Regions from separate parts of the Rhodococcus sp. B50 genome, predicted to be linked through region 2. Evidence: riboswitches for the same ligand, from Rfam matches in the RefSeq annotation. Region 2 holds a riboswitch; the other holds the start of a gene.
What was found. Region 2 has a riboswitch for cobalamin ahead of GON09_RS22615 (CbtB domain-containing protein). Riboswitches for the same ligand answer to the same signal wherever they lie in the genome.

Region 1 (3,406 bases), on a different contig from region 2:
GGTTCGAACACCGCCGCCGATCACGTCACTGTCGTGCAGGGCGCCCTGGCGCAGTTGCCGTTCGACCCGGGATATCGGGTCGGGAAGAAGGTGCTGGTCCGGATCGATGGTGCCGGTGGCACCCACTCCTTGATCGAGTATCTGACCAAGCGCAGGCTCTCGTATTCGGTGGGATTCGGGTTGACCGACGCCTATGCCGCCGCGATCGATCTGGTTCCCGAGCAGGCATGGACTCCGGCTTACGACTCGGACGGGCAGGTCCGGGACGGGGCCTGGGTCACCGAGATCACCGGGCTGCTCGACCTGTCGACGTGGCCGACCGGCATGCGCGTGATCGTCAGGAAGGAGAGACCGCATCCGGGTGCGCAGTTGCGGTTCACCGACCGTGACGGCCTGCGGTTGACGGCGTTCGTGACCAACACCCGCCGCGGGCAACTCCCCGATCTGGAGTTGCGGCACCGCCGTCGGGCTCGGTGCGAGGACCGGATCCGGACAGCGAAAGCAACCGGGCTGCAGAATCTTCCGCTGCACGGGTTCGATCAGAACCGGATCTGGCTCGCGCTCGTGCAACTGGCATGCGAGTTGACCGCGTGGATGCAGATGCTGGCATTCACCGAGGTCCCGGCGCGGCGGTGGGAGCCGAAACGGCTGCGGCTGCGGGTGCTGTCGATCGCCGGGAAGATCGCCCGCCATGCCCGTCAGGTTCGGCTGCGGCTGGCCGCGACGGCTCCCGGTGTCGATGTTCTCGTGGCCGGCCTGAACCGGCTCACCGCGCTACCTGCACCTGTGTGACCTGCACGAATCTTCATTTATCGAGTCGAAAGGACACTCAGTTCGGGGCCGTGGACCCCGACGTCACCCGACCGTGTCGGGCGACCAAGCGTGGATGCACACCGGATCCACCGCCTCCACCATCGAATCCGAACTGGTCAGGCCGGCACGCGGGACTCACGAAAGATTGAGGTTACCTTCCGGCCGCACATTTGTGGTCGCGCTTCCCGACGGCAATCTCATCCGAGTCACCGTGATGGACCGACCGGCACGATTTCCGCCCACTGTTTCGCCTTCACGAGGCTGAGCACGTCCGAGAGTCAGCCGGCAGCTGCGACATCGAAGCAGCGGTCGTCGGTTCGGTAGCCCGTCGACCCTCAGCTGTTCGGGGTGCTGCGCCGCGTGTCATTCTTCGGCCATCGCGTCCTGGAACCGTTTCGTCCGTTCTTCCTGAGTGAGTCGAGAACACCAGGAGCAGTAGCGTCCGTCGGGGGCGGCGTACCAGTGGCAGCAGGTCCTGCGGTCGTACTGCAGACGGGGGCCACAGGGCCCGGTGAGGATCCGGAAGTCACCGCTGCGGCGCAGCTCCGGGCGAGCCGAGAGCAGTTCCTGGGCGTGCTCACGCAGCGTGTGCGCATCCAGATTCAGGTCGGACCGGCGCGCGAGTGTTCGGAAGGCACCGGCGAATCCCGCGGCGATGTTGCCCAGAAGGTTGCCCATCCCGGGGCCTGTCTCGGCGCGCACATTCTGCGCCAGGGGTGTCAGGTGCCCGTCGACGGTCGTTTCGAGGAGGTGTTCGGGTGTGGCGTCTGTCCGCGCTTTCGGTGCGTCGAGCACCAGCAGATCGGGTGTGCCGGCGACAAAGCGCACGCGGACACTCGGGGCGCGAAGGTCGAGCGCAACCCCGTACAGCACCCATGCCGCCGTCGCGACGCCGCAGACACGGTGGCAGTAACGCTGGAAGACCAGCGAACCGACGTGCCGTGCCACCGGCATCTGCCGGTGCCGGGCATGTAGTTCGATCATCCTCTGTGTCTGCCCGGACGTCGGGTCGCACAGTTCGGCGGCGGCGAACCAGTCGACCTCAGCAGCGTCGTCGGAGACGGTGTTCGCCGCGGACCGGGTGCCGATGCGAAATGGGGGCCCGAGTGCATCGATCTTCTCCAGCATGGTGTGCAGATCGGTCATGTGTCAGTCTTTCTACCTCGGGCGACCCGGTCCTGGGCCGTGCCGGTGCGCGCAGCAACGACCGTGTCGACATCGTTCAGCGCCGGGATCAGCTCGCTGTTGGAGTGGTTGGCCACCACGGCAGACTCGATCGGTCCGTCGAATTCCACGGTCCGACCCGCATCATCGACGACCGGGATCGTCCGTTCCGAATAATCCTCATCCGGCTGCTCCGGGGCCGAACAGGCGGCGGTCGCTACCAGCCCGAACGTTGCCGACGTCACCGCCATCTGTGGCGGGGCAGGCGTGGACGGAAAGTACGGATAGTCATCGTATGAAGGCTCCTCGGCCGTGTAGGCAGGAGGACTGGCGCACTCCTGGGCCGGTAGGTATCGGACTCGAAACCTGCTCGGCGACTGCGCATACGTGCGCCGAGGTCTCTCACCGTTGCGGGACAGTTCCGGGTTCTCACCGGATTCCCTCTTGCGTCGGCATCACCCCAGCCGATAGGCGCGGGACGGGGCGGTGCCGAACCGGCCGTGTGGAAGCCTACCCGAGCGTGGGCGTGGCCCCTGAAGAGTGGACACGGGGTTGTGTACGTCAAGCGGCCTGATCGAGGGTAGCCCCATGGTCGACCTCGAAGTCAAGTGGTGATCGGTTCCCCAGTGATGAGTGCCGTCGGCGTGTGTTGTATCGAGTGATCCAGCGGAAAACCTCGGTGCGGGATTGCGCTTCGTCGAACCAGCGTTTCGCGCCCTGAAGCGTCTCCCGCTTCAACGACGCATTGAAGGACTCGGCCATCGCGTTGTCGGCGCTCGACCCGATTTGGCCCATCGATTGCCGCACGCCGTGCCGGCGACATGTCGCCTGGTAGTCCGAGGAGGTGAATTGACGTCCGTGATCCGAGTGGAAAATCGCTCCTTCCAGCGACCCTCGTGCCGCGGCCGCATTGTCGAGCGCGTTCTCCACGAGCTCGGTACGCATGTGACCTGCGATCGACCAGCCGACGAGCCGTTTGGAACACACGTCGATCACGGTCGCCAGGTAGAGGAACTCACCGGTGCCGCTGTGGGGAAGGTAAGTGATGTCACCGACGAATACTCGTCCAGGCTCGTCGGCGGTGAAATCACGGTTGACCAGGTCTTCGAAGACCTGTGCCCCAGGATCCTTGATCGTCGTGTTCTTCGGTTTACGCAGATGCACACCGACGATGTTGTTCTGTCGCATCAACCTGGCCACCCGCTTGTGATTGACCGTGCCCGGCACCTGGTCATCATCGGCCAGTTCGGCGGTCATCCGCCGGTAACCGAGGGTGTGGTCCCATTCCTGGTGGTGGGCACGTATTCGGTCGACTAGCGCCGCATCGGCCTGCTGGCGGGCAAGCCGAGCCGCCTTTCCGGCTCGCCACTTGTAGTAGCTCGACCGGTGGATGCCGAGCACCGTGCACATCCGCTTCACCTCATGGGTG
Region 2 (3,406 bases):
ACCTTCGCACACCACCACGTCGTACCGGTCGCGGAGATCGTCGAACGCGCCGAACGCGGCCTCGGCGAGATGCCGTCGACCACCGGCGAACTCGCCTGCTTCCAGCGCACCGGCCGGCCGGCCGAGCACGACGACGTGACTGCGCCGGTCGCTGCCGGGTTTGAGCAGCACCGGGTTCATCGCGGCCTCGGGGATCGCACGCGCGGCCACCGCCTGGATCCATTGGGCACGACCGATCTCCGCACCCTCGCTCGTCACCATCGAGTTGTTCGACATGTTTTGTGCCTTGAACGGCGCGACTTTCAGGCCGCGCCGCGACAAGGATCGGCAGACGCCGGTGACGACGACAGATTTCCCTGCATCCGACGTCGTTCCGGCGACGAGCAGACCCGAACCCATGCGGTCAGGCCGGGATCGGCGCGCGACGGGAGGCGCGTTCGGTGAGGTACGCGAAGACCAGGCCCAGCGTCGCCCACAGAGTGAGCTGCACGGTGAACGACGCGACCCGGAACTCCCACAGCAGCGTCGCGGGGAAATCTGCTCCGACCTCGTCGACCCTCGGCAGCACGAGATATCCCGGACCCACTACGAGGAGGAAAGCGAGTACAGGACCGGCGATGCGGACGGTGTGCAGATCCTGGGTGGCGAGTGCCTTGGCCACCGCCACGGCAACGGCGATCGCGACGAGTCCGAGGACGACCGCGGCGAGCCACAGCAGAGTGCGCTGATCGATCGTGTCGGGATCGCCGACGGCCGGCGGGTTGGCCGGATACTTCAGGAACGGAATCGCTTCGACCGCCAGCCACGCCCCGGCCGCACCGACCAGCCCGAGCTTCCAGCCCGGCATGTCGGTGAGACGGCGCGCGAAGTGCAGCACCGACGCATAGAGGGCACCGAGTGCGAGACCTGCCAGGCCGGTCGCGAGGAACAACCCGGCCTTCTGACCGGTACGACCGACGAGCGCATCGTCGCCGTGACTGTGACCGTGGGATTCACCCGCGGCCGTCGCGTGATCATGATCGTGCGAATGTGCCTCGCCCGCAGCTTCTTCGAGTGCGATCGCCGATTCGATGTGGGGTTCGCCGACGACGAAGGCGACACCGCCCGCGAGCAGACCCGCGACGAGTCCGGCGAGCAGGCCCCTGCGCAACAACTGGATGTAGGTTCCGGGCATCGTGGTTCCCGTTCTCAATGGCACGGAAGACCGAGCAGATGCCGGCCGTCGTGCATCAGTTCGTGCATGAACATGCCGGTGCGCGAGATCGCGCCCTGATCGAATCCGACCAGATAGAGAACGAGAAATGCCGCCACGATCACTGCGGCGAGAGCGACTGCGAGTGCGGCAGCGCCGAGCGACTCGTCGGGCGTATGGACAACAGCCATGACAATCCTCCAGGGATTTCGCGTCCCATTCGATTCCGTCATGCGCCGCGGGAGTTTTCTGGCTTCCGGAGATCTCGTGTTCTCCGGTTACAGTGGCGCGACCGCTCCGGCTTCCCACCGGATTGCCTACACCTCGGCACATCTTTACCGACGAACCTTCGCACCGCTCGGTCGACGATGTCAAGCGGAAAGGACATACCTGCCGTGACCCGATTGTTTCTCGTCGCACACGCATCCACCCTTGCGACGGAGCAGGCCCGATTTCCCTGCGACGAGCCGATCTCGGAAAGAGGCCGGCGCGAATTCGAGCGCGCCTCCGCACCGGTCGTCGATCGGTGGGTGTGTGCACCGGAGCGACGCACGAACGACACCGTCCGTGCCTTCGGGTTCCCCGCCGAGATCGACCCCGCCCTACGCGAGCTCGACTACGGCACGTGGGCCGGAACCGCGATGGACGACGTACCCGAGAGCGAGCTGGAGGAATGGCTGACCGATCCGGCGGCAGCACCGCACGGCGGCGAATCCGTCGTGGACCTGCTCGGCCGGGTCCGCACCTGGCTGGCGGCACGGGACGACGGCTACGAACGCGTCGCAGCGGTGACGCACCCCGCGGTCGTCCGGGCCGCGACGGTGTGCGCTCTCGACGCTCCGGCGGCCGCCTTCTGGCGGGTCGACGTGCGGCCGCTGGACGTCGTCCGGTTGCACGGCCGGCCGGGTCGGTGGACGTTGCGTCCGAACCGATTCCCGCGGTGAGCTACCAGGTGACGTCCTTCTCGCACTGCTTCCCGTCGACGGTCGACTCGACCTGGACGGTCGCGTGCTCGAGGCCGTGCGACGACAGCGCGGTGCGCGCCGAGTCGAGGATCCACTGAGGGTCGTGGTCGCTGACGAGATGCACGGTGGCGACGTCCATACCGGTGGTCAGCGTCCACACGTGCAGGTCGTGCACGCCGCACACACCGGGCAGCGCGAGCAGGTCGGTGCGCAGGAGGTCGACGTCGAGGTGCGCGGGCGAGGTCTGGGTGAGGATCCGGAGCGACTCGGCGGCCAGTCGCAGTGCGCGCGGCACGACCCACAGGGAGATGAGCACACCGACGACGACGTCCGCGAGGCTCCAGCCGAAGATCATGACGAGTGCGCCCGCGATGAGGACGCCGACCGATCCGACGGCGTCGGCGAGTACCTCCATGTAGGCGCCGCGCACCGCGATGCTGTCCTTCGCGTCGGCCCGGAGCATGAGCATCACGACGATGTTGGCGGCGAGTCCCGCGAGGGCGGTGACGATCATGGGGAATCCGGGGAGTTCGGGGGCGTCCCCGATGCGGTCGATCGCCTCGTAGAAGACCCAGCCTGCGACGCCGAGCAGCAGTGCTGCGTTCACCATCGCGGTGAGGACCTCGGCGCGGTGCCAGCCGAAAGTGCGCGATGCGGCGGCACTTCCGCGCCGGGCCAGGATGAGGGCGACCATGCCCATGGACACCCCGACGACGTCGGTGAGCATGTGGCCCGCGTCGGCGAGGAGCGCGAGGGATCCGATCAGGAGCCCGACGAACGCCTCGAGCACGAAGAACGCGCCGAGGATGCCCAGCGCGGAGGCCATGCGTCGGATGACGCCGCGCGTGGGACCGGCGCCCCGGCCGTGACCGTGGCCGACGCCGTGTGAGTGCCCGTGACCCGAACCCATCGATCTCCCTCTCCGAACTTCGGGCCATCGTATGCATGAATGCGCATATGTTTCAACGGCCTGCCGTCCGGCCGGGCCCGAGGCCTCATTCGTCCGGTTCGTAGGCCGGGTGTTCGACTGTGGGAGGAAGGGTGGCGATCGCGGAGATCCGCTTGAGTCCGGCGGTCTGCAGCAGGTCCACGATCAACGACCTCATCTGCGCGAACACGACGGTCGCCGACACCCCCGCCCCAGCGACCAGTTCCGGACCCATCTTCTTCGCGACGCTGCGCAGCACCCGCGCGGCTTCGGCCTGGTCGGGCTGCTCCCCCGGCTCGGCCAGAACCATCTCACGAAGGA

Region 1: it holds a riboswitch for cobalamin, as region 2 does, so the genes downstream of both, GON09_RS24865 (hypothetical protein) here and GON09_RS22615 (CbtB domain-containing protein) in region 2, are expected to answer to the same signal.

Annotation. Positions count from the first base shown of each region.
Region 1 covers NZ_WPAG02000003.1:80,360-83,765, forward strand. Annotated here, with positions in the region: gene GON09_RS24855 (IS1380 family transposase) at 1-792, shown strand, start outside; gene GON09_RS24860 (hypothetical protein) at 1,177-1,959, opposite strand; gene GON09_RS24865 (hypothetical protein) at 1,956-2,228, opposite strand; cobalamin riboswitch at 2,306-2,486, opposite strand; one part of gene GON09_RS24870 (IS3 family transposase) at 2,539-3,406, opposite strand, start outside.
Region 2 covers NZ_WPAG02000002.1:4,858,983-4,862,388, reverse strand. Annotated here, with positions in the region: gene GON09_RS22625 (cobyric acid synthase) at 1-399, opposite strand, end outside; gene GON09_RS22620 (CbtA family protein) at 404-1,174, opposite strand; gene GON09_RS22615 (CbtB domain-containing protein) at 1,189-1,383, opposite strand; cobalamin riboswitch at 1,419-1,558, opposite strand; gene GON09_RS22610 (histidine phosphatase family protein) at 1,588-2,136, shown strand; gene GON09_RS22605 (cation diffusion facilitator family transporter) at 2,138-3,067, opposite strand; gene GON09_RS22600 (FUSC family protein) at 3,153-3,406, opposite strand, start outside.